4 regions of the Peribacillus sp. B65 genome follow, and region 3 is predicted to be linked to each of the others. Evidence: riboswitches for the same ligand, from Rfam matches in the RefSeq annotation. Region 3 holds a riboswitch; each other region holds the start of a gene.

Region 1 (7,480 bases), 3.6 Mb from region 3:
TATTGGATGATTCCTTATCCGCTGTAGATGCAAAAACGGAAACGACGATCATCGAAAATATCCAAAATGAACGTGCAGGGAAAACGACCATCATCACAACCCATCGCTTATCGGCCGTTCAGCACGCGGACAGGATAATCGTATTGGACAGCGGAGAGATCATCGAAGAGGGGACTCATGCGGATTTACTGCAGAATGATGGCTGGTATAAGGAGCAATATGAGCGACAGCAGGTTGACGAAGGGACGGAGGTGAAGGCATGAAGGTCGTAAAGAAACTTTTTAATTATGCTGCCCTTTATAAAAAATTGATCATTGGCGCCCTGATCATGCTGGCACTTTCGGTAGCCGCCGATTTAACGGGTCCTTTCGTTGCCAAGAAAATCATCGATTCACATATACTTGGCATTGAATCTTCCTGGTATGAAGCGGGTAAAGGAAAAGATGCTGTCAAGTATGATGGAAATTGGTATAAACGGGCTGATTACTTTGCAAAAGGTGAGAAGAAAGGCAGGGAAGTCCATGTTCTGCAGGTCGGCAATCAATTTGTCTTCGTAAATGAGGCTGTCCCTATCGATGGGCGCAGAACCTTGGAGGACCAATCATTGATCATCAGGAAAGACGGGAAAGAGCAGCGTACGCAAGCAGTGAAATTGACGAGTCAGGAAGTGATGGGATTTTACCAACCGGAAATCCCTCGGATCATTAAGCTTGTGGCTTTTTATTTTAGCCTTGTCATCCTTTCCTCCATTTTTCAATATGGGCAGAGTTTTTATTTACAGAAAGCGGCGAACCGAATCATACAGAAGATGCGAAATGATATTTTTAAGCATATTTCCCGTCTGCCGATACGTTATTTCGATAATATGCCAGCGGGTAAAGTTGTAGCCAGGGTCACTAATGATACGGAAGCGATCCGGGAATTATATGTAACCGTGCTCGCCAACTTCTTCTCGAGTACAATTAATATTTTCGGCGTTCTAATTGCTTTGTATATTCTGGATCCACGAGTCGGTACCATCGGCACGTTACTTATTCCGATCATCGTTATCTGGACGATGGTATACCGTAAATTCGCCTCGAAATATAATCACATCATTCGGGAACGGGTAAGCGATATTAATGGGATGATCAATGAATCCATTTCTGGAATGAGCATCATTCAGGCATTTGGACGTGAAAAGGAGACAAAGCAATCTTTTGAAAATCTAAACAGTGAGCATTATTCCTATCAAAATAAAATGCTCCATTTGAATTCGTTGACGGGTGGAAACTTGATTGGCGTCATTAAGGTTTTGGCGCTTATGGCATTCGTCTGGTATTTCGGCGGGATTTCCCTTACTGCCAGTTCGGCCATTTCCTTAGGGATGATGTATGCAATTGTTGATTTGATCAGCCGCCTGCTTCATCCGCTTCACGGAATCGTCAATCAGTTCGCTAATCTTGAACAGGCGCTTGTTGCAGGGGCGCGGGCATTCAGTTTATTGGATGAGCAGGGATTGGCAGTCAGTGATGAAAACATATCCAGATACAAAGGAAACGTGCAATTCGAAAATGTTTCTTTTGGTTATAAGGATAATGAATATGTGTTAAAGGACATTTCCTTCTCCGCTAAACAAGGGGAAACGGTCGCTTTAGTTGGCCATACCGGGTCAGGAAAAAGTTCCATAATGAATTTATTGTTCCGCTTTTATGACAGCAGTGAAGGCCAAATTAAAATCGATGGCACGAATATATTGGATATCCCTCATCAGACGCTTCGTGAGCATATGGGAATCGTCCTTCAGGATCCCTATTTATTTACAGGCACCATCGCCTCCAATATCAGTCTGAATCATAAAGACATTACAAGGGAAATGGTTGAAAAATCATTAAGAGATGTCGGGGGGGACAAAGTGCTGAAGCATCTTCCTTTAGGGCTGGACGAACCCGTGATCGAAAAAGGCGGAACGCTGTCTTCCGGGCAGCGGCAGCTAATCTCTTTTGCCCGTGCTCTTGCATTCAATCCGGCCATATTGATTTTGGATGAAGCGACAGCGAGCATCGATACCGAAACCGAGGCAATTATCCAGGAGGGGATGGAAGTGCTGAAAAAAGGAAGAACGACCTTCATCATTGCACATAGACTTTCCACGATAAAAAATGCCGACCAGATTCTTGTACTGGATAAAGGGCGGATTGCTGAGCAAGGTACACATGAGGAATTAATGGAACTAAAAGGGAAGTATTATCAAATGTATGAACTGCAGGCTGGTCCGCATAAAGGCATGGCTGGTTGAACACAATTGAATAAGGGTGGATCATCAAGTTTAAACTATAATGAGGGTACCGACTTTTGGTACCTTCAAGCATAATTATTGATAATAGTAATCATTACGTTTAAGATATACCTATACTGACGATGAGGTGATAATAGTGAAACAAGAAATTCATCCCGATTATCAACAAGTGGTATTCATGGATACCAACAGTGGGTATAAATTTTTGACAGGCTCCACGAAGACGTCCAATGGAACGATCGTTTGGGAAGACGGACAAACATATCCATTATTAAAAGTGGAAATCAGCTCGGATACGCACCCTTATTATACAGGAAAGCAGAAGTTTGCTGAAAAAGGCGGACGGGTGGATCGCTTCCTGGATAAATATAATATGAAGAATTGAGAGTCAGGCCATCGGGAAATCGATGGCCTTTTTTTATGACTGGGAAGAAAAAGAGTTAATAATGATGCAAGGAAAAAGGGTGCCCATATATGAGGCACCCATCCTTTATTCATTTTGCAGCAATTGCTTCCCCTTTGGCAATATTGACGAGGGCCGCATCGAAGTCCTTGATTATATCGTCCGGATTTTCAAGTCCGACAGAGAGGCGGAGCAAGCTGTTCGTGATGCCCCGCTTTTCCCTTTCATCATCAGGCATGGCAGCATGGGACATTTTGGCCGGGTAAGATAATATGGATTCGACCGCTCCCAGGCTTACGGCAAATACAGGGAGCTCGACAGTGTTCACGAAGGAACGGAAGATTTCCTCACTTTCCAATTCAAAAGATAGGACCGCCCCTGCTCCAAGTGACTGGCCTTTCTGGATGGCGTGCTGTGGATGATCGGCTAGGCCGGGATAATACACTTTTTTCACCAAGGGCTGATCTTTTAAGTAGGCTGCAATCTTTTCTGCCCCTTTTTGTGAATGTTCCATTCTAACTGACAAGGTTTTTAAACCTCTCATTACAAGCCAGGCATCTTGGACACCAAGGACCGCTCCAAAGGAGTTTTGGAGCGAACCGAGTCTTGCCGCCAATTCCGGATCTTTCACGACCGCAAGCCCAGCTACCACATCACTATGTCCGGATAAAAACTTCGTCGCGCTATGAAGGACAACATCGGCGCCCAGATTCAGCGGTTTTTGCAATGCGGGCGTCAAGAATGTATTATCAACAAAACTTAAGGCACCGGCTTTTTTTGCAATATCACATACAGCTTGAATATCGGTCACTTTAAGTAACGGATTTGAAGGCGTTTCAATGTATATGGCCCTGGTATTTGGCTGAACGGCCGCTTTGACGCTTTCAAGGTCCGTCATGTCAACGAAGGTATGCTCAATATTGAAACGGGTCAATACGCTTGTGACCATCCTGAACGTTCCGCCATACACATCTTCGGAAATGACGATATGGTCTCCGGCAGACAATAGCAGGAAGGCTGTTGAAATGGCAGCCATACCTGATGAAAAGGCAAAGCCGTGAGTGCCTTCCTCTAAATCGGCAATGATATCTTCAAGTGCCTCGCGAGTTGGGTTCCCGCTTCTGCTGTAGTCATATTTGCCGAATTGATCGATATCCGATTGATGGAACGTCGATGCATGCTGAATGGGGACGCTCACACCACCCGTTGCCGGATCGAATTTATGTTGATTATGAAGTAATTTCGTTTCAAAGCTAAAATCATGACCTGTCATCGTAGTGCCTCCCTTTTTACATGTGCGAATGCTTGCTGCAGGTCGCCAATCAAATCATCGCTATCCTCGATGCCAACGGAGAAGCGAAGCAGGCGATTACAAACCCCATTTGCCGTTCTGACTTCAAGCGGTATATCGGCATGTGTTTGTGTGGCAGGATAGGTGATGAAGCTTTCAACCCCTCCAAGGCTTTCTGCAAAGGAAATTAATGAGAGCGATTGTAAAAATGGGTTGACCGCCGCTTCATCAATGATGCGGAAAGAAATCATGCCGCCTCTGCCGGGATACAATACATCAGTGACACAATCATGCTCCGATAAGTAATCTACAAGTATCTTGGCATTCTTTTCATGACGCTCCATCCGCAATGCCAGGGTTTTCATTCCTCGCATCAACAGCCAAGAATCAAATGGGCTCAAGACAGCTCCAGTACCATTATGATGGAAGGCAAGTGCATCACATAATTCAGCGCCGTTAGCAACGATCAGTCCCGCGAGCACATCATTATGACCACCGAGATACTTGGTTGCACTATGAATCACAATATCCGCTCCAAGCACGATGGGTTGTTGAATAAGAGGCGTGTAAAAAGTGTTATCAACGATTAACAATAAATTATATCGTTTGGCCAATGCCGCAACGGCGCTAATGTCCGTTTGCTGCATAAGGGGGTTAGTGGGAGTTTCGATGAAGATGGCTTTCGTGTGAGGAGTGATGGCTTTTTCGATATCCTCCAAACAACAAGTGTTTACATAGTCACACTGCAATCCCCATTTTTTAAAACCTTGTTCTAACAGACGATATGTACCGCCATAAAGATCTTCGCTGACAATCCATGCATCCCCGGATTTAAAAAGGGCGAGAATAGTGGAGATGGCGGCCATTCCTGAACTGCAGGCATAACCTTGGTCTCCTTTTTCCAGATCGGCGATGGATCGCTCCAATAGCTGGCGTGTAGGGTTACCAGTCCTTGTGTAGTCGAATCCCGTCGATTGGCCAATTCCTTCGTGACGAAAAGCTGTTGAAAAGTATACCGGCGGATTGACTGTTCCTGTCGCCGTTTCGCTGCGATTTCCTAATTGAGCAAGATATGTTTCAAATTTGTACATGGTTTTCACTGCTCCTTTGAGTTATATAAAATAAAAAAAAGTCTTCTTTAAGAAGAAGACTTTGATTAAGTAGGGACGAGTCATTCTTCTTATCTTCCAAGTTCACAAACTTGTGGAATTAGCACCTTTTCATTGGTTTGAAACAAATGAAGGTTGCTGAGGTGTCATCGGGCCATTCCCTCTACCTCTCTCGATAAGAGTTTAGATTATTCAATTTCTTTTGAATTTACTATATATACAAAATACTGTCAAGGACATTTTGGGAGTGATAATGCTTTGATGTTCATGACCAGGTCAATTGGAGCCTAGCGGTGTCTACACTTTATGTGTCTAAAAAGAATAATTGAATTTTCATATAAACATGAATGGAACTTGGATTTTTCAGAAAACATGGAAAGGGTCAGCGGGATATTTTTGCTTTAAAATAATAAAGTTTGTACAATGTATGGAGAGAAAGAATAATCCGACATTATTCATTTCATATGCAAAAGGTCTTCAATGAATAGTGCAAACATAGGAGGAGAACACATGGAATACAGAATCGAACGAGATACGATGGGTGAAGTGAAAGTTCCTGCTGATAAATATTGGGGAGCACAAACTGAGAGAAGCCGTAACAATTTCAAAATAGGTAACGAAAAAATGCCGATTGAATTAGTTCGTGCATTTGCATACGTTAAACAAGCTGCGGCAAAGGTGAACTATGATCTTGGTGATCTTTCCGAAGTTAAAAAGAATGCCATCGTCAAGATTTGCGGGGAAATCCTTGAAGGTACGCTTGATGAACATTTCCCGCTTGTAGTTTGGCAAACGGGAAGCGGCACGCAAAGTAATATGAACGTGAACGAAGTGGTCGCTAACAAAGGGAATGAATGGTTAAAAGAAAATGGTGAATCTGAAACCCTTCACCCGAATGATGATGTTAACAAGGCGCAAAGCTCAAATGATACTTTCCCGACCGCCATGCATATTGCAGCCTTTATGGAAGTCGCTGAAAAATTGGTGCCTGCCATCAAAGCCCTTCGTGATACATTCGATACAAAAGAAAAAGAATTTTGGGATGTCGTGAAAATTGGCCGGACACATCTTCAAGATGCTACACCATTAACATTAGGACAAGAAATTTCCGGTTGGAAAGCGATGCTCGATAAGGATCTAGCGATGATTGAAGAAAGCAGCCAAAAATTATTGAACCTTGCTCTAGGCGGAACGGCTGTAGGAACCGGAATCAATACAAAAGAAGAATTCCCGGGACTCTCTGCCAAACAAATTGCAGCAGATACAGGATACCCTTTTGTCACATCTGATAATAAGTTCCATGCATTGACTAGCCATAACGAAATCGTCTACGCACACGGTGCTTTGAAAGCATTGGCGGCGGATTTAATGAAAATTGCGAACGATGTCAGATGGCTTGCTAGTGGACCAAGAAGCGGAATCGGCGAAATAGCCATTCCGGAAAACGAACCGGGCAGCTCCATCATGCCAGGTAAAGTCAATCCAACACAAAGTGAAGCGCTTACCATGATTGCAACACAAATCGTTGGTAACGATGCTACAATTGGCTTTGCAGCAAGTCAAGGTAACTTTGAATTGAATGTATTCAAACCAGTCATCATCTATAACTTCCTGCAGACGGTCAAATTATTGACGGAAGGCATTCATTCATTCAACGACAATTGTGCGGTGGGCATCACTGCAAATGAAGATAAAATCAAAGAAAATGTAGAACGTTCCCTTATGTTGGTAACAGCATTGAACCCGCATATCGGTTATGAAAAAGCAGCCAAGATCGCCAAAACGGCATTCAAGGACAACTCTACGTTAAAAGAAGCGGCGTTGAAATTGGAGTTCCTGACGGAAGATGAATTCAAAGCATGGGTCGATCCTGCTAACATGGTTAATAAATAATTAGTAGTGCCCTCCCTCTGGTATTAGGGAGGGTGTTTCCATGTGTTAAAATAATGGAATCTACAAATACTGAAATAATAAGTATCGGGAACAGGAGGAAAAACAATGTCTATATGCCCGCTTTGCAACGGTCTGAGAAAAATTCATGTGAAATGCCCGGAATGCGGCAGTGATCTTGAGGATAAAGGGAAATTCATGGACTACGCGGATGATTACAGTGCTTATATGGATATCGACATACTTAAAGAAAACGACGGATACCCTCAATCCCTTCAAAAAGGCCAATGCCCGCATCTCATGAAATGCCCGGAATGCGGACATGATGAAGTGGTATTGGTCCAGGAATGAATTGGAATAAACGTAAAAAGACCCATTATGAATGGGTCTTTTTACGTTTAATTGGCAGATAACTTCATGCTTTCCTGCATCTGTTCATCTTCTTCAACTAAAATGCGATGTTCAGTCCCTTTATCAAAAAAGTGTGCTTTATTCATGTCGAGGGCAAG
Region 2 (7,480 bases), 440 kb from region 3:
CATATGCTTAAATAAGCCACCAGTAATTCTTCTTGCCTGATATTTTCCTTCATAGTATCCCTTCCATCCATTACTAATTCATACATATTATTGATCAAGTTCGTAAAGACTATCTTAATAATACGATTACGCTTTTTAAAATTCAAAAAAGGAGTGAGTACAGTGTCTCAAGTATACCGCTGTCCGAATTGCCGGACAAATAAATCTCGCTTCAATCTCATTCAGCAAGTAGCAACCCCTGTTAAAAAGGATCCGCAATCCGGTGAGATTGTTGAACAATATTCGAACGATTCCCTTCAGCCGTTCCATCTAGCATATAATGGTCCTGAAGTTCGGGTGCAATGTGCTGCGTGCGGATTAATAGAAGACGAAAAGACATTTGCCGCCTTTGGAATGCAAGAATAAAAATGGTCAGACCCTCAAATGGGTCTGACCATTTTTTCAATCTTTTCCCACCGACATCTTAGCCCGGTCTATGGCAATTGGAATGGCTTTCCCATCCTCATATCCTTCATCCAATAATGCATTCGCGATCTCTATAGCCTTTTCCCTGACATCTTTATCTAGATTCTTCATCGAATTTGGGTAATCGTTCTTATTCCATGGCATTAATACCGCCTCCTTGATAAGAAAGTCTTCTTATATGTTTCCCTTCTTTTATGGGCGGTAAACGTTTATCAGACCGCTCTCGCTTCCAAAGCTTTCAACTGACCGATCAACATTTCCTCATCCAACTTTTCCCCGATGATGACGATATTCAATGGCATTTTCATCATTTCATTCATATACATCGGCATTCCGTAGGAGTATTGAAATAAATGGGGGTATTGTGAATGTGTAAAGGAAATGTATCCTTTCATTCTATATACCGTTTCCGGCAGGGACCTAAGCCACTCTTCAAAGTCGGTTTGTGCCACGGCACCTTCAAAGGTATGAACGACTGCAGTTAAATGCAAATTGTCATGTACATCAAGCTTTTGATGGCTATTTTGCCGATTTCTTTGCATCCCTTGCAATGATTTCAAGGAAACGTCTGCATACTCCGTCAATAAACATACAGCATCCGTATTCAGTGCCTGTATCGTATATATCAGCTGTGCGGCCTCCATCTCACTTACTAAATCCGCTTTATTCAATAGTATGAAATCGGCATGGTGGATTTGCTCGGCAAGCAGCTGTCGAAGCTGCGGAGACAGTTCCTCGCGATCGCGCCACCTTAATAAATCGACCACGGTGATAATCCCTTTATACTCCAGCCTTTTGGCGAAGATCGGGGACATGATGCCATCCAATACTTCAACTGGATGAGCAGCGCCCGTCGTTTCAATATAAACCGCATCCAAGTCATTTTCGGTTAGCAATTCATGAAGCTGAACTTCCAGTTTATCTTGAATTGTGCAGCAGATGCACCCGTCAAACAACTCCTTCAGAGGCACTCCATCACCAATGAGTCCGCTGTCAACCGATACACTGCCGAGCTCATTTAAAAGCACGGCCACTTTTCTGCCCGCGTCACTTTCCTGCTTTAATATATTTCGAAGAAGCGTCGTTTTCCCGCTGCCGAGAAAGCCGCCCAATATGTACACTTCGGTTGTTTTCATTCTTATCTGCTCCTATGATCCTGTTAAATTCGATTCCGTTAAATTTTATCATAATTACCTTACTAAAGCACTTGCCGGATTCACATAAAAAAACCAGCCCGTAAGCTGGTTTCAGACTAGGCAAATTCGAAGAAAAGCGAGTTCGACTGCAGTTTTTTATTTAAAAACGTCCAGTCGATTTCAGAAATCCGCTCCCTTTCCGCCGACTGTCTCCCGAGCCTCCTCGACGCAAGCGTCTGTGGGGCCTCGGCTAGCCAGTTATTCGGCAGGAGTGTCGCAAATTTCTTCAATCTTGCGAGATTTCTTTCCTATAAAATAGAAAAAACACAAAGGGATTAATCATGTTTTTTTATAAAATCAAGGTTAGGTGAGATCATCCCGACTTCCCTTTTTTCTACAAATAAAAACCAGCCCGTAAGCTGGTTTTTTAACATTGATTCATGCTTGAACTTCGTCTTTTTCGTAAATCGGCACCCATCCTGCCGCTGTAACGAAAATGCGGACAGCAACAGTTTTTCTATCTTCTGCAAGCGTGAAATAATGTCTTGTTGATTCTGGTACACTAATAAGATCACCTGGATTAAGGCGCACGTCAAACCACTGTTTCTCTTTGCCTTCAATCGCAAAGATACTCGTACCGCCTGCTATGAAACGCACTTCATCATCTTCATGGTGATGTTCCTGCTTAAAGTTTTCAAGCATTTGATCCAAGTTCGGATTCGCATCGGATAATGTGATGATATCATGCGCTTTATAGCCTCTTCTTTCGGAGATTTCCGCTATCTCTGATTGGAATGCTGCAAGGATTTCCTCCTTTTCAGTATCTGTTAGATCGTATTTTTCCACGAGATGGGCCGGTAATTTAGAAATGTCCCATTGCTCATAAATAACCCCTTGTGTTTCTAAAAAGCCTTTTACCTGTTCACCGTTTTCAATAACCTCGTTTGTTTCCTGGAATCTGATCGTCGCCATCATTCATTCCTCCTACATTAGTGTTTATCTTAAAGAAACTGCAAATGCCTTTTGTTGATTAAGCAACAGTTGATATTGAAATAAAAATTCGCAAGCTTCAAGTATTCTCTTTGCTTCGAGTCCGCTTTTACCCCAAACCGTAATACCATGATTGCGGATCAGCACGGCGCCAGAGTCTTCTTCGACATGTGGCTCGAACTTATCTGATAACAGCGGAATGTCAGCATGATTATATATGATTGGAATCCGAAGTTCCGAATCTTCATCCCACCGACCGGTCGCTTTAATGATTTCATGATTACGAAATGAAACTTGGCCTTCATCCCCGTACAATTCGGATATCACATTATTTTCAACTGTATGGACATGGAGTACACAGTTCGCATTCGTTTTCCGGTAAATGACTGTATGAAGTAAAGTTTCGGCCGATGGTCTTAGGTTCGTTTCTTCAACTGGCTTTCCTTTTAAATCCACCAGTAAAAAGTCCGAATCCGATTGCTTCCTTTTATCCTTACCGCTTGCCGTAATATAAAAGAAAGGTCTTTTAGGCTCCCGAATGGACAAGTTCCCGCTAGTTCCCATAAACCAATCCCTTTCGGCCAGTTCAGCTTTAATATCTGCCAGCTCCTGCCATTCTTTAGAATGATTATTCACGCTTTACCCACCTTTTGCTGCTTAATAATATCAATTACATCAAAAAACGTTTCAAATCCTTGATGTGGAATCCCTTCCCTATCGCATTTTTCAAGCAGTATGTCACGGGCTATGACAAAATCCGCCTGTTTTGCAGCTTCAAAATCCGTTACTGAATCTCCAATAACGAATTTAAAATCTTCCGCACCCGCAATTTCCCTCATAATGGATGGCTTGCAGCAACCGCAACCATTATTACATTGATCATCACAAGAATGCGGCCACTCAATATAAATCTTTTCCTTATCAAAAAATGCACGGTTGCAATAAACGGACTCTGTTGGCAAGATATCATTTAAAAGCGGAGCAATGAAAAAATCCATGCCCCCGCTTACAATATATAAAGGGATGTTGGCTTGTTTCGTATACTCAACGAATTCATAAAACCCTGGACGAATGCCGGCCGTCTTTCTTACATATTGGATGATGTCATCCTTCAAGCCGCTATCAAGCAGGGAAAACATATCCCCTACTCCTGAAGATATACTGATTTTTTGCTGAAGGACACCGTCTTTCAACGCTTCCCATTCCGGAGGCGCAAATTTCTTCATGATGGAAATGATATTATCCGAGTTGGTGATCGTTCCGTCAAAATCACAAAAGATGATCGGTTTCATTATTTCTTATAGGCCTCCCCATAACACAAGAGCTTTTTTTAGTGTTTCATCCTCAGCAGCCGCTTCAGATAGTTCCTTTCCTGCCAGTACGGCTTCCACAGCGGATCGGAAAGCCTTTGCCCCGCCATCTGCTCCATCAGGATGCCCGTGAATTCCACCTCCGGCATTAATCACACTATCGATTCCAAAATCCTTGATTAGATCCGGAACCATGCCCGGATGAATGCCAGCAGAGGGAACAGGGAAGGCTTTTTTCCATGAAAGTTCATCTTTTGTCAGAGCTTCAGCAATCGCCAAGGTCTCCTTTTTTTCAAGTGCGACACTTCCATAAGGGGACGGAAACAAGGATAAATCCGCACCTGATAACCTTACTAATTTACCAAGCAATAATGGATAGCCGACCCCATAAAATGATGAAGCTGACAATGCCCCGCTATATGCGGGGTGCGCCATGATCGGCAGCTTGATACGATCATGTTCACTCAAGGCCTGCAATACATCCAAACCATATGTATGAACGTTGAACAACAAGGCATCTGCCCCTGCATCAGCCGCTTGCTCTGCCTTATCCAATAATTCAAATGTTTTCCCTGATAGATTGACTGCATATAAAGTTCGGTGGCCAGTGGTTTCATAGACATCATTCAATATTCTTTTTCCCGTTTTTATTCTATCGAAAAATGGAGTCAGTTCCTGGTCAAAGAGGATCTCATCATCTTTAACTAGGTCGACACCTCCTAATGCTTGTTGCCTCAGTTGCTCATTATGGAATGTTAGGTCTCTTCCTAATACACCTTTAAAGATGCTCATCACCAGGGGCCGGTTAAATACGCCAATCTTTTTCCTAATGCCTTCAATGCCAAATTGCGGCCCGGGAAAGGCTTTTTGGATATCACCGACAAAATCCAAGTCGATAAGTTTTATTTCCCCGTCCAATGAAAGTTTGCCGAAGACCGTCGTTAGGATTGCAGGTAAATCATTGGAGAAATTCCTTGCCGGATAGGCAATTTTAATAAGCGAACGGTATACTTTACGATTAAAGTAGCTGTTTGCCCTCTCTTCTTCGGAAAGTGGTGTCACCGATACGACGCGTCCCTTATGTTTTTCCAGTTGTTTCTGGACTAAATGGGGCAGGTCCGTCCATGTCCCGACAGTCAAACCTAAGGCAATGCTCTCTGCTTTTTTCTCATGATTTCCCTTAGAATCATGAATTAAATAAGTAGCGACTATCTCGCTCATTTGATCACTCCTATATCACGTTAGTAAACTCTCGATGTCATTAACCTGAAATGGTCTCAAAATGGCAAAAGCCCCTTCATAAAGAAGAGGCTTTAATAAGCCATCTTCTTATCTCCCAGCCATTGGCTGCAAGAATTAGCACCGTGCCTTGTGGATTTCAAGAAAAATCCGGCGAAGAATTCCGCCCCATTTTACAATGGAATTACGGTCGGTTGCTGGGCTTCATAGGGCTAGTCCCTCCACCTGCTCAAAATAAGAAAACGCTGATATATAAATTTGCATCCAAGTATCGAAAGATTAAGAATTTATTTTGTATTCTGACAGGTAATCCCTACTTTGTCAATAAGTTTTAACTATTTAAGGGTGAATTAATCGGATATATCATTGTGGTTAAAATAATTTTAATTTACTTATCCGTTCCACAGCCTCTTTCAGCCGTTCTTCCGAAGTCAGCAGCCCTACCCTGACATAACCTTCGCCAAATTCACCAAATCCATTCCCTGCGGCAACAGCAACGTGGGCATGCGTTAATAAATAGTCTGCAAAACTCTCGGACGTAAAACCTTTAGGTACCTTGAGCCAGGCAAAAAATGATGCAGCAGGAGCTTTGACATCCCAGCCGATTGCCCTCAATCCCTCAATGAAAACATTCCTTCGTCCCTCGTACATCTGCACTAACTGCTCTACACAGCTCTGCGAGTCAAGCAAAGCGCTTGCGGCAGCTTCTTGTATCGCCGGGAACAGACTCACATAAAGATGGTCTTGTAATAGTTCAAGAGCTTCTATGACACTCTTATTCCCCACTGCGAAGCCGACTCTCCACCCTGCCATATTGTATGTTTTCGATAGTGTGTATATTTCTATTCCTATTTCCTTCGCTCCCTCTGACTGGAGAAAGCTTATCGGTTTTTTTCCGTCGAATCCTATCGCCCCATAAGCGAAGTCGTGGACCACACAAATTGAATGCTCTTTTGCAGTAGAGACGGTCTCATCAAAGAAACTTTCAGTTGCAGAAGCACCTGTGGGATTGTTCGGATAGTTCAAGAACATCATTTTGGCTTTATCAAGCACTTCTTTATGTATGTCACTGTATTTTGGAAGAAAATCATTTTCTTCTGTCAAGGGCATGAATTCGGTCTTTGCCTGGGCTAAAACAACACCGGAAAGATAATCCGGATAGCCGGGATCCGGAACAAGGATCGTATCACCCGGATTCAATAAACACTGCGGCAGTTCGACAAGGCCTGCCTTTCCCCCGAAGAGAATCGCCACTTCACTTTTCGGATCCAGCTTGACACCGAATTCACGTTCATAAAAGACGGCAGCAGCATCTTTTAAATATTGATGCCCCCGGAATGGCGAATATTTATGATTAATCGTTTTTTCAGCGGCAGACTGCAAGCTTTTCACGATATGGTCTGGTGTCGGCTGATCAGGGTTTCCCTGGCCTAAATTAATGACATCATGTCCTTGCTCCGTGATGGCATTGACTTTTGCGACTAGTGAGGCAAAAAACTGCTTGGGCAGGTCCTGAAGCTGTCTGGATTTTTCGAATTGCACCATTTATACACCTTCTCTGAAATTTCTTGAAATTCTAGACACAAATGATATATGTTTATCATAGTCTTGTAAAGCATTTTTTACATGTGGGGGTTTTAAACGATGAAGTGGAAAATAGCTTGTATTCAAATGGATATAGCATTCGGGCAACCGGATATCAATTTTCAGGTTGCGGAACAATGGTTGGAAAAAGCAGCACGGTCAGAACCCGATATCGTCATTTTACCAGAGCTTTGGACAACCGGATACGACTTAAGCAGGTTAAATGAGATTGCTGATCAAGAGGCGGAAAAAACGATTGAATTTCTTAAAACACAGGCAAGGAAACACGAGATTCACATAGTAGGCGGTTCCATTGCGAAAAAAACAAGCAAGGGAATCTATAACACCATGATCATCATCGATAAACAGGGAAGTCTCATAAAAGAATATGATAAGCTTCACTTATTTCAGTTAATGGATGAACATCATTTCCTGAAGCCAGGAGAAAAGGATGGTTTATTTACTCTTGATGAAAAAATATGTGCTGGTTTCATTTGTTATGACATCCGTTTCCCTGAATGGCAGCGAGCGCATACCGCTAAAGGCGCCGAAGTTCTATTCGTTACGGCTGAATGGCCAAAGCCGAGACTCGATCACTGGAGAGCCTTATTGATTAGCCGTGCCATCGAGAACCAAGCCTATGTAGTAGCCGTTAATCGCTCAGGCTCTGATGTCAATAATATATTTGCCGGTCATTCCCTGATTATTGATCCTTGGGGAAATATCATAAGTGAAGCCGGAGAAGGAAACGAACTC
Region 3 (7,480 bases):
CTCCATTGCGACACGTCCGGATTGCCTTCCAGATGATGTAGTCGAGTATTTAGCCGAATTGAACGAACGGACCTACCTTTGGGTGGAGTTGGGTCTCCAGACGGTCCATGAAAAAACCGCGACGATGATCAACCGTGCCCATGATTTCGATTGCTACAAAGAAGGCGTCGATAAACTGCGGAAACACGGCATCCGCATATGCTCCCATATCATCAATGGCCTTCCTCAGGAAGATTACGGCATGATGCTGGAAACAGCCCGGGAAGTTGCCAAACTCGATGTGCAGGGGATAAAGATCCATTTACTTCATTTATTAAAAGGGACACCGATGGTCAAACAATACGAAAAAGGCCTGCTCGAGTTTCTTGACCGTGACGATTATGTCAGCCTGGTATGCGACCAGCTGGAAATAATCCCTCCAGAAATGATCGTTCACCGCATTACGGGTGACGGTCCGATCGATTTGATGATCGGTCCAATGTGGAGCGTCAATAAATGGGATGTCTTGAATGCCATTGATGCCGAATTGAAACGCCGTAACAGCTGGCAGGGAAAAAATCATCATACGGAGGTACAATCATGAAGCTTGACCGAATTTTGCCATTCGCCAGGATTCTGCTGGAAAAAGCGGTCCATCCCGGGGATATAACCATTGATTGCACGATGGGCAACGGTTTTGATACGGTCTTTCTTGCAGGACTTACAGGTGAAAACGGGCATGTCTATAGTTTTGATATTCAAAAAGAAGCAATTCAAACCACAGCGGCGAAACTAAAGGCCGAGAATTTACAAGAGTGCTGCACCCTCATTCACGATGGGCATCAACATTTGAGCAAATACGTCAGGAAAGAGCATTCCGGAAAGGTCACGGGTGCCATATTCAACCTGGGCTACCTTCCTGGCGGTGACAAATCAATCATCACCCAAGCCGATACGACGATATCAGCCATTGAACAGCTATTCGAATTGCTGGCGCCTGAAGGCATCATCATCCTCGTCATTTACCATGGTCATCCAGGGGGATTGGCAGAACGGGATGCATTGATGGATTATGTACAGAACTTCCCTCAACAGAAAGCCCATATCCTGAAATACGGGTTCATCAACCAATCAAACAATCCGCCATTCATTGTCGCGATTGAAAAAAGATGATGACTTTTGACACCGTTCGAACGAACGGTGTTTTTTCAATCCCAACTCGCAGAAGCAGAATTACCAATCACAACATTTTGAATTTTGCGTCTATAATGATTATAATGATAGAAAATAGATAAGAGGGTGCAGAAAATGGAACATTTGCCTACTTCATTACTGACGGATATATTAACTGAAAAAATCAAAAGGGATTCAAGTGAACAATACGGGGAGTTTGTCAGCTCGCTTAACTCGTTGACAGAAAACCAAAAAACCATGGAGGACCTCAAACAATTCGATCACCATTTTGATAGGTTCCTGCCACAACTCGATTTAATGATTTCCACTCAAAACCATGAAGCGATCATGAATATGAAAGCGACGCTTTTGGACCTATTCGCCAATGACTTAACCTTCAAATCCATCTATCTTCTATCCACCGCATTATCGAATAAAAAAGAACTTACACACTTGAACCAATTTATGTACCCGGTTACTTACTGGGCCCCGGTGATCAAGTCAAACGAATTGATTAAAAACGCAGGCTGATTCAAATAAAAAACTGCCAAAGGTCTAACCTCGGCAGTTTTTTATTTATCCTTAAGTATGTACTGATCAAACGACATACCCTAATATTTTTAAACGGTTCTCAACAAAACTCAGCGCATATTGAAATACATCATCACGTTCTGGTTCATTGAAGATTTCATGATATAGCTTTGGCCATTCCTTATATTGCTTTTCACTGGCCAAGTTATAATTAAACCACTCACGAACCGCCTTCTTGTTCACGACTCGGTCATCTCCGCCCTGCATGACCAAAAGCGGCACATCCTGGAAATCAGGAATTTCTTCAAAAGCATCCTTCATAGCCTGTGCAAGCTCGCGATACCAGCGAACCGAAACCTTTGTGATATATAATGTATCGTTTCTATCGGATTCACGGACTTCCGCACTTCTCGTCGCCATTTCAGGTGTCAATCCGGATTCAACCCTGAACTTAGGCATCACGATATTCAAACCATGCGAGATGGTTGTCAGGAACTTCGGCGGCTTCGTCACGAGGCCCAAGCATGGAGAAGAAAGAATCACCCCTGCAATGTCCCATTCCTCTTCCTGAAGAAGGCGTATCGAAATCAAACCGCCCATGCTGTGTCCAAGTAAAAAGACCGGCAACGAATATTCGTAAGCCTCTTCTATCCAGCTTTTCACTTCGTCCAAATACTCATCAAAGGAATCGATATGTCCCCGGTAGGCGCGAGTTGTCATACCCTGCCCAGGAAGGTCGCCCATGACGACATGGTATCCAGCCGAAAGCCACATTTGTGTTACCCACTTATAACGTCCGTGATGTTCCATTGCCCCATGAATGATGACAATGACGCCCTTTGCGTCTCCTTCTGTCTCCCATTTCCACATTCGAAATCCCCCTTTCACTTTTCACTTGTTGTGTACGATCCATGATAGTTAAAATAATATATATAAATTATAACCATATTCGTGATTTTCGACAAAAAAGAAATCTAACAAGTTGTACATTGCTATTATAAATAGCCAAGTGTATTTGCATACGGTATATTAAAATAATACATAAAAACATTCACTTCGGAAAGGAAATGATTGAAAATGATTATTTATCCGTATAAAGGCAAAGAACCTGAAATCGCCGAAAGCGCTTATATTGCTGAGAATGCTGTCGTGACAGGTGATGTCAAAATTGGCGACGAAACATCAATTTGGTTCAATTCCGTCATTCGCGGTGATGTATCCCCAACCATCATCGGGAAAAAAGTCAGTATACAGGATAACAGCGTCCTGCACCAAAGCCCAAATAATCCATTGATCATCGAGGATGAAGTAACCATTGGCCATCAGGTCATTTTACATAGCTGTAAAATCCGTAAAGGAGCTCTGATCGGCATGGGATCGATTGTACTTGATGAAGCTGAAATCGGCGAAGGAGCCTTCATCGGTGCCGGCAGCCTCGTTCCACAAGGTAAAGTCATTCCACCGAACATGCTGGCATTCGGACGGCCAGCTAAAGTCATTCGCGAAATCAACGAAGAAGATCGCCAGGATATGGAACGCATCGTTCGCGAATATGCCGAAAAAGGACAATACTATAAAACGGCGGAACGCATAAAGTGAATTGACTGAAAGTTACGAGTATTGTACTCAAACTCACGAGTTTTTGCTCCAAACTTATGAGTATACGCTCTAAATTCATGAGTATATGCTCTAAACTCATGAGTATACGCTCTAAACTCACGAGTATTTGCTCTAAACTCATGAGTATACGCTCTAAACTCTCGAGTATACGCTCTAAACTCTCGAGTACTTGCTACAAACTCTAGAGTAACGCTTCAACCTCACGATTTGATGACACAAACAAACTTGTATACGACTTTAACTCACGAGTTTTGCACGTATTTTATATTTCTTTGGGATTTCTTGAATTATTCCCGCTGACGGCAAAATTAATCCAAAAAAAAAAGGTGTCCCGCAAATTGCGGGACACCTTTTTTATATGATTTACGCTTGTGCTTTTAATGTTTCTGCTTTGTCCGTGCGTTCCCATGGAAGATCGACATCTGTACGGCCAAAGTGTCCGTAAGCAGCTGTTTGTTTGTAGATCGGGCGACGAAGGTCAAGCATTTTGATGATGCCAGCTGGACGAAGGTCGAAGTTAGCACGAACTAGGTCAACAAGGACTTCTTCGCTAACTGTACCAGTTCCGAACGTATCAATTGAAATCGATACAGGCTCTGCCACACCGATTGCGTATGCCAATTGAACTTCCGCTTTGTCGGCAAGGCCGGCTGCCACGATGTTTTTCGCAACATAACGAGCAGCATATGCAGCAGAACGGTCAACTTTAGTAGCATCCTTACCAGAGAATGCACCGCCGCCGTGACGAGCGTATCCGCCGTAAGTATCAACGATGATTTTACGTCCAGTAAGACCAGCATCCCCTTGAGGTCCGCCAATTACGAAACGGCCAGTCGGGTTGATGAAGTATTTAGTTTTAGCATCGATCAATTCAGCTGGAACGACCGCTTTGATCACATGTTCTTTTAGATCGGCTTGAATTTGTTCAAGCGTAATTTCAGCATCATGCTGTGTAGAGATTACGATCGTATCTACACGTACAGGACGGTTATTCTCATCATATTCCACAGTTACCTGTGTTTTACCATCAGGGCGTAAGTAAGCAAGAGTTTCATCTTTACGAACTTGAGCCAGGCGGAATGAAAGTTTATGCGCCAATGAAATCGGAAGCGGCATAAGCTCTTCTGTTTCATTACAAGCAAATCCGAACATAAGACCTTGGTCCCCTGCACCGATTGCATCGATTTCTTCCTCTGACATGTTTCCTTCACGAGCTTCCAATGCTTTATCGACTCCAGCTGCGATATCGGCAGACTGCTCATCAATGGAACTCAACACTGCACAAGTTTCAGCATCGAAACCGTATTTCGCACGTGTGTAGCCAATTCCTTTAATCGTATCACGAACGATACGCGGAATATCCACGTAAGCGGACGTTGTAATTTCACCAGCAACAAGTACAAGGCCTGTTGTTACACTAGTTTCACACGCAACACGTGCATTTGCATCCTTAGCTAGGATAGCATCTAAAATGGAATCTGAAATCTGATCACAAATTTTGTCCGGATGGCCCTCTGTAACAGATTCAGAAGTAAATAGACGTTTCTTTGACATCATATTTCCTCCTTGGAAGTTAGTATGTTGTAGGCATAAGCCTGATTTTTACGGAACTCGTTTCCCTCATTAGTTTCAACTATAGACACAGAATTACTTATGAAAAACACAAAAACCTTCCCTGGCAAATGAGGAAAGGTTTAAAATTCTGTCTTCTATCCTTTCACTCTTATCGTTCAAGGGTTTTTACCTTGCTCAGGTTAGCACCATCACCACTATTCCTTGAAGACCTTCGCTTTATTTTCGGCGATCGATCTTGGAGTCAAGTTCAATATGGCAGGTTGCTGGGTTTCAAAGGGCCTGTCCCTCCACCAACTCGGGATAAGAGAATCCGTACAATTTAAGATATTATCGTATCTGGTTGGAATTTGTCAATGCTTTTCTAAAAAGAACATTTCCGCCCAGTATGGCTTTCTTTTGAAAAAAGTGTTGATACAGCGTCTTAGAAGGGTTTACAATGCAAAATACGAATAGAAATGTTGGAAATTGCCATTAATAATAAGTATTAAGCTTACGAAAAACGACTTCACCATTGGAAATATATTGCTTACTTACTTCCTATTAAAATAAAATTGACTTTATTAAAGTATATGTGATAATCCTGACTCGGTTCCTGCCGGAATAAAATGATTAACTCGGCCAGCTGAAAATAATCACAAATTAGAAGAAATAGTATAGACTATTTAAATGAATGTGTTATACTAATTGTAATCTAAAAACTTAAACAAAGGAAGGTACCTCATATATGAATTCTGTAGATGTTTCTAATGAGTTACACCAGTTATTAACAGGAAACAATGTGCAAACTCAACTTTCAGTTCCTCAATTGGTCGAAAAAGTATTAAGCAGAAATGAAGGCGTTTTAACATCAACCGGCGCAGTAAAAGCTGAAACTGGCAAATATACTGGTCGTTCACCTAAAGATAAATTTATCGTGGAAGAAGCATCCGTTAAAGATAAAATCGATTGGGGTTCAGTGAACCAGCCAATTTCCGAAGATGTGTTCAATAAACTATATAATAAAGTAGTTGACTACCTAAAAGCAAAAGAAGAGATTTTTGTTTTTAAAGGTTTCGCTGGTGCAGACGAATCATCTCGTCTTCCAATCCGTGTTGTTAATGAATATGCTTGGCATAACCTTTTCGCCCATACTTTGTTCATCCGTCCAAATGAAGAGGAACTAAGAGGTCACGAAGCTGAATTCACAATCCTTTCTGCACCTAACTTCAAAGCAGACCCAGAAGTGGACGGAACCACTTCCGAAACTTTCATCATCGTTTCATTTGAACGCCGTACCATCCTGATCGGCGGAACGGAATATGCAGGAGAAATGAAAAAATCGATCTTCTCGATCATGAACTACTTACTTCCAGAGGCTGGAATCCTTCCAATGCATTGCTCTGCTAACGTAGGACGTGAAGGGGACGTCGCTTTATTCTTCGGTCTGTCCGGTACAGGCAAAACAACTTTATCAGCAGACACTAGCCGTAAACTGATTGGCGATGACGAGCACGGCTGGTCTTCTAATGGCGTATTCAACATCGAAGGCGGCTGCTATGCGAAAACGATCAATCTTTCACGTGAAAAAGAACCACAAATTTTCGATGCAATCCGTTTTGGTGCCGTATTGGAAAATGTTGTTGTTGATCCGGATACACGTGAAGCGAACTATGATGACAGTTCATTGACTGAAAACACTCGTGCTGCTTACCAAATGCAAGCGATCGATAACATCGTGAACCCAAGTATTGCAGGACATCCAAATACAATCATTTTCTTAACAGCTGATGCTTCAGGCGTTCTGCCTCCAATCAGCAAGCTTTCCAAAGAACAGGCAATGTTCCACTTCCTAAGCGGATACACTAGTAAATTGGCTGGTACTGAAAGAGGCGTAACTTCACCGGAAGCTACATTCTCCACTTGCTTCGGATCTCCATTCTTACCTCTTCCAGCTCAACGCTATGCTGAGATGCTTGGTGATAAAATTGACGAGCACAATGCAAAGGTATACCTTGTCAACACTGGATGGACTGGCGGAGCATACGGAACTGGAAGCCGTATGAAACTTGCTTACACTCGTGCAATGGTACAAGCGGCACTTGAAGGTGAATTAGCGAACATCGAAACGATCAAAGATGATATCTTCGGCTTGGATATCCCGCTTCATGTTCCTGGTGTTCCTGATGAAGTGCTTCAGCCAATCAAGACTTGGGCAGATCCTGCCGCTTATAAAGAAGCAGCAACGGACCTTGCCGCACAATTCCGTGCTAATTTCAAGAAATTCGGCAGCGTTCCAAGTGAAATCGAAGAACTTGGCGGACCGACAGCTTAATAAATTGTACACAAAAGGACCAAGCTCTTGCTTGGTCCTTTCAGTATGTCGACAAGAAATGTCTCATCCCGAACCATGATTTCAAAACATTTCTTCGTTATCCTTCATTCATTGTTTACTTTTTGAATGGAAACCTCAGAAATTTGCTACACTCCTGCTACTCGCTCTCCAAAACCCCACTAGATACATCAGCGAGGAGTCTTGGCAGACAGTCGGCGGAAATGAAGCGGATATAATTCGTGGACCTTAAAAAATAAATGCTTCGGAGTCCGAATAGTTAGGTGTAGATCG
Region 4 (7,480 bases), 1.6 Mb from region 3:
GCGCTTTTATTGCTTCTTTATTTTCGTCACCTTTGTTTACGGCAATGACATTCACATATGGTGATTCCGAATCTTCAATCGCAATCGAATCTTCAAGCGGATTCAAACCGGCATCAATTGCATAGTTGGAGTTGATCAAGACTGCATCGCCTTCGCCACTCTCATAAATTTTAGGAAGCAGGGCCGCTTCATAATCAGCATCGAATTTAAGGTTTTTCTTATTTTCAACGATGTCTTTAGTTGTAGCCGTCGTTTTATCGACGCCTTCTTTCAAAGTGATCAGGCCATTCTTTTCCAAAAGGGATAAAGCGCGTCCATGATCAGCAACAGAGCTGCTCATAATAATTGTTGCGCCTTCCGGAAGTTTATCAATGCTTTTATATTTTTGTGAATATAGAGCAATCGGCTCGATATGGATTCCGCCAGCATTAACGAAGTCATATCCATTTTCTTTAATTTGCCCCTCTAAATATGGAATATGTTGGAAATAGTTAGCATCCAATTCCTTATCATTCAACGCCTTATTCGGTAAAACATAGTCCTGGAAAGTTTCGATTTCCAATTCGATTCCTTTTTCTTTAAGAAGCGGCTTAGCTTTCTCAAGGATTTCAGCATGAGGAACATTGGATGCCCCTACAACTATTTTCTTCGATTCTTTCTCCGTATCACTGCCGCTTTTATCCTTTTCACTTCCACAAGCAGCCAAAGCGATAGACAACACTAAAATTAATGCAAATCCTAAAAACTTTTTCATCCTATTCATCTCCCTTTATCTTTTGTCCAATTTAGATGTAATCACATCTCCAATAATTTGAATTATGAAGACGATAATTAGAATAACGATGGTCGCCACTAGTGTAACGTCATTTTGATTTCTTTGATATCCGTCCAAATAGGCTAGATTACCAAGCCCGCCTGCGCCGATGACCCCGGCCATTGCGGTATATCCAACCAATGCAATCGATGTTACCGTAATCCCGGAAATAAGTGCAGGCATTGACTCTGGAAGAAGGACCTTCCAAATGATCGTGCTCGTTTTTGCTCCCATCGATTTAGCGGCTTCAATTACACCTTTATCGATTTCACGAAGGCCGATTTCTACCATACGCGCATAAAATGGTGCCGCACCGATAATAAGTGCCGGCAGTGCAGCGTTCTCTCCGATCATGGAACCGACTAGCGCTTTAGTGAAAGGAATGAGCAGCACGATCAAAATAAGAAATGGAATGGAACGGAAAATATTGACGACAGCACTCATGATCCCGTTGACTGCCCGGTTTTCCCACATATTACCCTTCCCTGTCAGGAACAGGATCAATCCTAATATTATGCCTATAAAAAAGGTTGCCACTACAGAGACGCTTGTCATGTAAAGCGTTTCCCTCGTAGCTTCAATAATGTCTTCCCAATCAACATTCGGCAATAATTCTTCAAGCATGAGTAATCACCTCCACGCCTACCTGTTGTGCTTTAATGAATTCGATTGCGCGGAGCATTTCATCCTCAGTGCCATCAAGATGGATAAACAGTGTTCCATATGAACCGCTTCTTGTTTGGGATATCTTACCTTGAACGATATTGACATCCAACTCGAAGTTACGTACAAGCTTGGTGATCAACGGGCTTTCGGCATGATCGCCTACAAAGGTCAATTGAATCACTTTGCCTGCAGGATAGCGTTCGAGCAAATGGTCCATCGTTTCTTTCGTTTCTTCCGGTTCCGTTACCTGTTGCACGAAACGCTTCGTCATTTGTTCTTTAGGGTTCTTGAAAACATCCAGGACAGGTCCCTGTTCAACAACTTGCCCACTTTCCATCACGGCGACGCGATGGCAGATTTTGCGGATCACATGCATTTCATGTGTTATCAGGACGATCGTCAACCCCAAACGCTGATTGATGTCAACAAGCAATTCGAGTATGGAGTCGGTAGTCTGCGGATCCAAGGCAGAAGTCGCTTCATCACACAGCAGCACTTTAGGGTCATTTGCCAGAGCCCTGGCTATTCCCACCCTTTGCTTTTGCCCTCCGCTTAATTGTGATGGATAGGCCTTTTCCCTGCCTTCCAATCCTACTAACTTGATCAATTCGTTCACACGCTTGGTTCGCTCAGGTTTAGAAACTCCTGCAATTTCCAATGGGAAAGATATATTCTCCTGAACGGTCCTCGACCATAATAAATTGAAATGTTGGAAAATCATGCTGATTTCTTGACGGGCCTTGCGGAGCTGAGCCCCTTTAATTTTTGAAATTTCCTTCTCAGCAACTACAACGGATCCCTCTGTTGGTGTTTCCAATCCATTGAGCATTCTGATCAAAGTACTTTTCCCCGCTCCACTGTAACCGATGATACCGAAAATCTCGCCTTTATTTATTTCAACATTCACATTATTTACAGCCTTGATTGTCTCACTGTTTCCTTTTCCTGTTCGGAACAGCTTACTGACTTTCGTCAATGTGATCATTAACCCTCACCTCTTTTATCCAATAAAACCTATGAACTTAGTTGATTTCTCTACATTATTAGTCTGTTTCTCATATCATGTAAAAGTTTACCCAATTAAAACAGAAAAAACCTTTCTGCATGAGCAGAAAGGCAGGTGAAGAAACAGGCCTTCCTCTCATCTTCCAAAGTGATTAAACTTTGTGTGAATTGGCACCTTTCCAAGGAAATCTCCTTGTCGGTTGCCGGGTTTCATCGGGCACATCCCTCCACCTCTCTTGATAAGAGCTAATATATAGAATATTTGTACATCATTAAGTTCTTTAGTATGGAGAAATTTTATCATAGATAAAAAAGGAGCGCAATGTATAATATTTCTAGTACAAGCATACAGAAACTTTACTTAAACCGTTTTGGATGTCAAGGAGACGATATTCGTCGCTTTTTCAATTGCCTGCTCCAAATCTTCTATTAAATCCTCTACATTTTCAATCCCAATCGATAAACGGACTTGGTCGGCACTCACACCCGCTTTCGCAAGACCTGCCTCATTCAATTGTTGATGGGTCGTACTGGCTGGGTGGATGATCAAGCTCTTCGCATCCCCAACATTCGCTACATGGGACCATAATTCCACCGAATTGATAAGTTTTGCCCCAGCTTCTCGATTACCTTGTATCCCAAAAGTCACAACAGATCCAGCTCCCTTTGGCAAATATTTTTCCGCAAGGGCTTTATCGGGATGATCCTCATCACCAGGATGTGAAACCCAAGTCACCGCAGGATGGTTTTTTAAATATTTAATGACAGACTTGGTGTTCGATAGATGCTCTTTCATCCTTACATGCAGCGTTTCAAGTCCCAGCGTAAACTGGAATGCACTTTGGGCACTTAGCGCAGGTCCTAAATCACGGAGTAACTGGACTCGGGCTTTCGTTATGAATGCGGCAGGTCCAACTGCCTCGGCGTATACCAGATTGTCGTAACTTGGGTCAGGCTCTGTGAAGCCAGGGTAATTTGGCGAGTTCCAATCGAATTTCCCTCCATCCACGATGACACCACCAAGCGTAGTTCCATTTCCCAGAAGCCATTTTGTAGCGGAATGGATGACAATATCGGCTCCAAAATCAATTGGTCTGCATAGATACGGTGTCGCAAAGGTATTATCAATGATTAAAGGTATTCCGGCATCATGGGCGATTTTCGCTACCGCTTCAATATCAAGCACCCTCAAACTTGGATTTCCGATGGTTTCAGCAAAAATGGCTTTAGTTCTTGGCGTAATCGCCCTTTTGAAATTTTCAGGGTCATCAGGAGAAACGAACTTCACTTTAATCCCGTATTTAGGAAGAGTATTTTCAAAAAGGTTATACGTACCGCCATATAATGTAGATGCTGAAACAATCTCATCCCCTGCAGCGGCAATATTCAGGATTGAAAGTGAGATGGCAGCCATTCCGCTTGCTGTTGCCAATCCGCCGATTCCGCCTTCCAATAAGGCCATTCTTTCCTCAAAAACGCTGATCGTGGGATTATGGAGTCGTGAATATATATAGCCATTCTCCTTTAGGCCAAATAAATTCGCTGCATGGTCGGTGTCTTTGAACAAGTATGCATTGCTTTGGTAGATAGGAACTGCACGTGCACCTGTTTCATCAGCTTGCAGACCGCCATGAACACTCAATGTTTCGAAACGCAATTTTTTCCCTGACATATGATTTCACCTTTTTCTATGGATTTAGTTGGAATTATATGATGTTTGGCCTTTTATAAACAAAAAAACCACTTCAATAAGAAGAGGTTTCAAGAATACACCTCATCTACCAGAGCCAACACTCTGCTGGAATTAGCACCGTATATAAAAATTTATACCGGTTGCCGGGCTTCGTCGGGCCAGTCCCTCCGCCACTCTTGATAAGAACTATTAAATTCTGCCGTTACTTAATTCAAAATATAGCATTTTAGATTAAATCAGTCAATGAATTGTTAGAATATTCTTTGTTTAATTTCATCTAGCATTCATATGTCCGCAACAAAGAAACCAACCACGGTTCTGATTGGTTTCTTAGCTGATTTCCTTAAGCAATCCGTACAAATAAGGAACGGATTGAAAGGCATATATTTTTTTGTGCAGCCGTCCTTCTTTGAAAAACAATAAACATGGAACACTTTCGATTTCATATGATTCGGCAATTGCTTGGACATAATTCATATTCATTTTGCCTGCCTTCAATTCCGGGAATAGCTCCAAGGATATCGTCAGCATCTTGGAGGCAACCTGACAAGTGCCGCATAAAGGGGTATATAAATATAAGCAAAAGGTTTCCCCATTTTCAACAGCAAGCTTACACTCTTCTTCTTTCCATTCCTGCATCAATTAGTCGTTCACCCTTTGACTTAAAAATTTCATTTTCACATTCATATTGGCAGATAGAAGCACAGTTGCGATATGATGTTCGGGTGAGCTTTCCACTTCTTTGTACATTTTATTAATATACAGGTGGTTCGCCTCAGGCATTTCCATTCGGAACTGCTTCCGCAGCTTTTCTCCTGATTCATCTGCGTCAAAAAGGAGATAAACATCACGGTCCATCAATTCATCCACTAATTCATCCAGCTTAGTTAATGATATGGTCCCATTCGTACATCTAATTTCCACATCTTCATTTAAAACGGAGGCAACTTTTCTTCTATCGGAACTGCCTTCTACAATGATCACTTTATCGAATTCGCCCCACTCCATGTCATCACTCCATCTCACGAATTATGTGTGCAACTGCCACGGTACCAAATGAAAAAGAGAGCAGGCCTTTTCAGTCCCCCCTCTCCTTTTTTTTAACCGTTGATTAAACTCTCATACTCTTCAGCGCTCATCAAGCTTTCAATATCACTGCTATTAGATGGTTCAAGCACGACCATCCATGCCTTTTCATAAGGAGACTCATTTACATATTCAGGGTTGTCACTTAAATCTTCGTTTACTTCAACAACCTTGCCACTGATAGGTGCATAAAGCTCAGAAACGGTCTTAACGGATTCAACACTTCCGAATGGTTCGTTCGCTTTCAATTCATCGCCGATTTCCGGAAGCTCAACGAATACGATGTCCCCAAGCTCGGACTGTGCGAAAGCTGTAATTCCAATGCGCACTGTTCCATCTTCCGTTTTGACCCATTCATGTTCTTTTGTGTAACGAAGTTCTTTTGGTGTTGTTGTCATTATTAACCCTCCATATGTACATCTTATTTTATCTATTCCATTATAAGGTAGATTGTTTGTTTAAGTAAGGAATTAACCAAATATTTCGAGAAATTTTCAGTTCCAAACCTGTTCGAATTGCTCCTCTTTGAAACCTACCGTCACTTTGGTGCCATCCGTAACAATCGGCCTTTTCAGAAGCATGCCATCTGTGGACAATATATCAAGCATCTCTGCTTCAGAAGCTTCTTTCAGCTTATCCTTTAAGCCAAGCTCCCGATATTTTTGACCGCTAGTATTGAAAAACTTCTTCAACTCCAAATTGCTGATTTTATATAGTTGTTCTATTTCTGTTCGCGAAGGCGGATTTTCCGCTATATGGATTGCTTCATATTGCAGTTCATGATTATCAAGCCACTTCTTCGCGTTACGGCATGTGCCGCATTTTGGGTACCAATATAATGTTAAGCCCATCATTTCACCACCTATCAATAGAATACCCGTTTTCATCACGCAATACAACGAATTGTCTTTTGAATTTCCAATGCGATTTCATCAAAGGAAATAAGGGAATGCCTTCTCGGGCATTCCCTTTACTGATTTTGATTCATTTCTTAAAGAGCATATTTTTCAGCTTCGATTACCTTGACGGAAGCTTCACGTTTTTTCGCAATGACATTGATCGGATTATGCCTTGTCAGCTTACGGAGCGACGCAAGCATGATGCGAAGAGTATCGCCTGTTTCCACTGCGATTAACGTTTCCTTTGCGTGCTGTTCTATTTCATTGAAAGCTTCCTGAACGAAGATTTCTGTGTAAAGCACTTTTTGTTTGTTCTTCTCCAGGCCTGTAGCTGCTATTGCTTTTTCCGTACGCAATACCACGGATTCCGCTGCATAGGCAAGGGATGCGATATCAGCAATGTTGGAGAGGATTTCTTGTTCTTGATCAAGAGTTTTGCCGTATTTCTGTGCAGCAAGGCCAGCTGCCAGAATCCCGATTTTCTTAGCATTCCTAACAAGCATTTTTTCTTGTGCCAATGGCTCATCGCCAGGTTCTTCCGGCATCATCATCATTAATTCCTCTTGCAGGCTTTGAGCCTTTTGAAGAAGCGGCAATTCCCCTTTAAGTGCTTTCTTCAGGAAAGTTCCAGGGACAAGCAATCGATTGATTTCATTTGTACCTTCAAAGATCCGGTTAATCCGGGAATCACGATATGCTTTTTCAATTTCATACTCCTGCATGAAACCATAGCCACCATGAAGCTGTACGCCTTCGTCCGTAACATAATCCAACACTTCGGAAGCGAAGAATTTATTCAATGAACACTCAATGGCATATTCAGCGATTGCAGCAGCCATTGATTTACCATCTTTCACTTGCTCATCCGTCAATTTGCTTTGTCTTTGTTCATAAAGGCCAACGGTACGGTATACAGAGCTTTCTGCTGCATAAATTTTGGATGCCATTGTTGCAAGTTTTTCTTTCGTCAAGTTAAAATCGGAAATTTTCGTTTTGAACTGTTGACGTTGATTCGTATAAGCTGCTGTAATCTCAAGGGCACGTTTAGATCCGCCGACTGCACCGACACCTAATTTATAACGGCCGATATTCAGGATATTGAAAGCGATGACATGTCCTTTTCCGGCTACACCCAAAAGGTTTTCGACTGGCACATGTACATCTTCAAGGATTAATGTACGTGTAGATGAGCTTTTGATTCCCATTTTCTTCTCTTCAGCACCAGTTGATACGCCATCATAATCACGCTCAACAATGAAAGCGGAGAATTTTTCGCCGTCGATTTTGGCGTATACACAGAAGACATCTGCAAAACCT

Evidence for each region. A riboswitch is a leader RNA that binds a small molecule or an ion and turns the genes downstream of it on or off. The one in region 3 is predicted to bind S-adenosylmethionine.
Region 1: another riboswitch for S-adenosylmethionine. It lies ahead of ACSR9O_RS03110 (methionine biosynthesis PLP-dependent protein); the one in region 3 lies ahead of metK (methionine adenosyltransferase).
Region 2: another riboswitch for S-adenosylmethionine. It lies ahead of mtnW (2,3-diketo-5-methylthiopentyl-1-phosphate enolase); the one in region 3 lies ahead of metK (methionine adenosyltransferase).
Region 4: another riboswitch for S-adenosylmethionine. It lies ahead of ACSR9O_RS12825 (methionine ABC transporter ATP-binding protein); the one in region 3 lies ahead of metK (methionine adenosyltransferase).

The regions. Positions count from the first base shown of each region.
Region 1 covers NZ_CP195840.1:612,376-619,855, reverse strand. The annotation lists gene ACSR9O_RS03130 (ABC transporter ATP-binding protein) at 1-263, shown strand, start outside; gene ACSR9O_RS03125 (ABC transporter ATP-binding protein) at 260-2,278, shown strand; gene ACSR9O_RS03120 (type B 50S ribosomal protein L31) at 2,415-2,663, shown strand; gene metC (cystathionine beta-lyase) at 2,773-3,954, opposite strand; gene ACSR9O_RS03110 (methionine biosynthesis PLP-dependent protein) at 3,951-5,063, opposite strand; SAM riboswitch class I at 5,150-5,263, opposite strand; gene fumC (class II fumarate hydratase) at 5,592-6,974, shown strand; gene ACSR9O_RS03100 (hypothetical protein) at 7,080-7,322, shown strand; gene ACSR9O_RS03095 (ABC transporter ATP-binding protein) at 7,370-7,480, opposite strand, start outside.
Region 2 covers NZ_CP195840.1:4,683,244-4,690,723, forward strand. The annotation lists gene yoyC (protein YoyC) at 1-146, opposite strand, end outside; gene ACSR9O_RS22880 (DNA alkylation repair protein) at 163-405, shown strand; partial or broken gene ACSR9O_RS22885 (DUF2188 domain-containing protein) at 463-609, opposite strand; gene ACSR9O_RS22890 (CobW family GTP-binding protein) at 678-1,601, opposite strand; gene ACSR9O_RS22895 (cupin domain-containing protein) at 2,040-2,573, opposite strand; gene ACSR9O_RS22900 (methylthioribulose 1-phosphate dehydratase) at 2,598-3,227, opposite strand; gene ACSR9O_RS22905 (2-hydroxy-3-keto-5-methylthiopentenyl-1-phosphate phosphatase) at 3,224-3,883, opposite strand; gene mtnW (2,3-diketo-5-methylthiopentyl-1-phosphate enolase) at 3,890-5,122, opposite strand; SAM riboswitch class I at 5,228-5,381, opposite strand; gene ACSR9O_RS22915 (pyridoxal phosphate-dependent aminotransferase) at 5,513-6,685, opposite strand; gene ACSR9O_RS22920 (carbon-nitrogen family hydrolase) at 6,785-7,480, shown strand, end outside.
Region 3 covers NZ_CP195840.1:4,239,517-4,246,996, reverse strand. The annotation lists gene mnmL (tRNA modification radical SAM protein MnmL/YtqA) at 1-583, shown strand, start outside; gene mnmM (tRNA 5-(aminomethyl)-2-thiouridylate-methyltransferase MnmM) at 580-1,152, shown strand; gene ACSR9O_RS20650 (hypothetical protein) at 1,288-1,683, shown strand; gene ACSR9O_RS20645 (alpha/beta hydrolase) at 1,750-2,553, opposite strand; gene ACSR9O_RS20640 (gamma carbonic anhydrase) at 2,764-3,282, shown strand; gene metK (methionine adenosyltransferase) at 3,667-4,860, opposite strand; SAM riboswitch class I at 5,024-5,185, opposite strand; gene pckA (phosphoenolpyruvate carboxykinase (ATP)) at 5,603-7,189, shown strand.
Region 4 covers NZ_CP195840.1:2,619,730-2,627,209, reverse strand. The annotation lists gene ACSR9O_RS12835 (MetQ/NlpA family ABC transporter substrate-binding protein) at 1-754, opposite strand, end outside; gene ACSR9O_RS12830 (methionine ABC transporter permease) at 770-1,438, opposite strand; gene ACSR9O_RS12825 (methionine ABC transporter ATP-binding protein) at 1,431-2,465, opposite strand; SAM riboswitch class I at 2,619-2,731, opposite strand; gene ACSR9O_RS12820 (O-acetylhomoserine aminocarboxypropyltransferase/cysteine synthase family protein) at 2,847-4,157, opposite strand; SAM riboswitch class I at 4,257-4,364, opposite strand; gene ACSR9O_RS12815 (thioredoxin family protein) at 4,509-4,817, opposite strand; gene ACSR9O_RS12810 (toprim domain-containing protein) at 4,821-5,186, opposite strand; gene gcvH (glycine cleavage system protein GcvH) at 5,279-5,662, opposite strand; gene ACSR9O_RS12800 (arsenate reductase family protein) at 5,759-6,115, opposite strand; gene ACSR9O_RS12795 (acyl-CoA dehydrogenase FadE) at 6,256-7,480, opposite strand, start outside.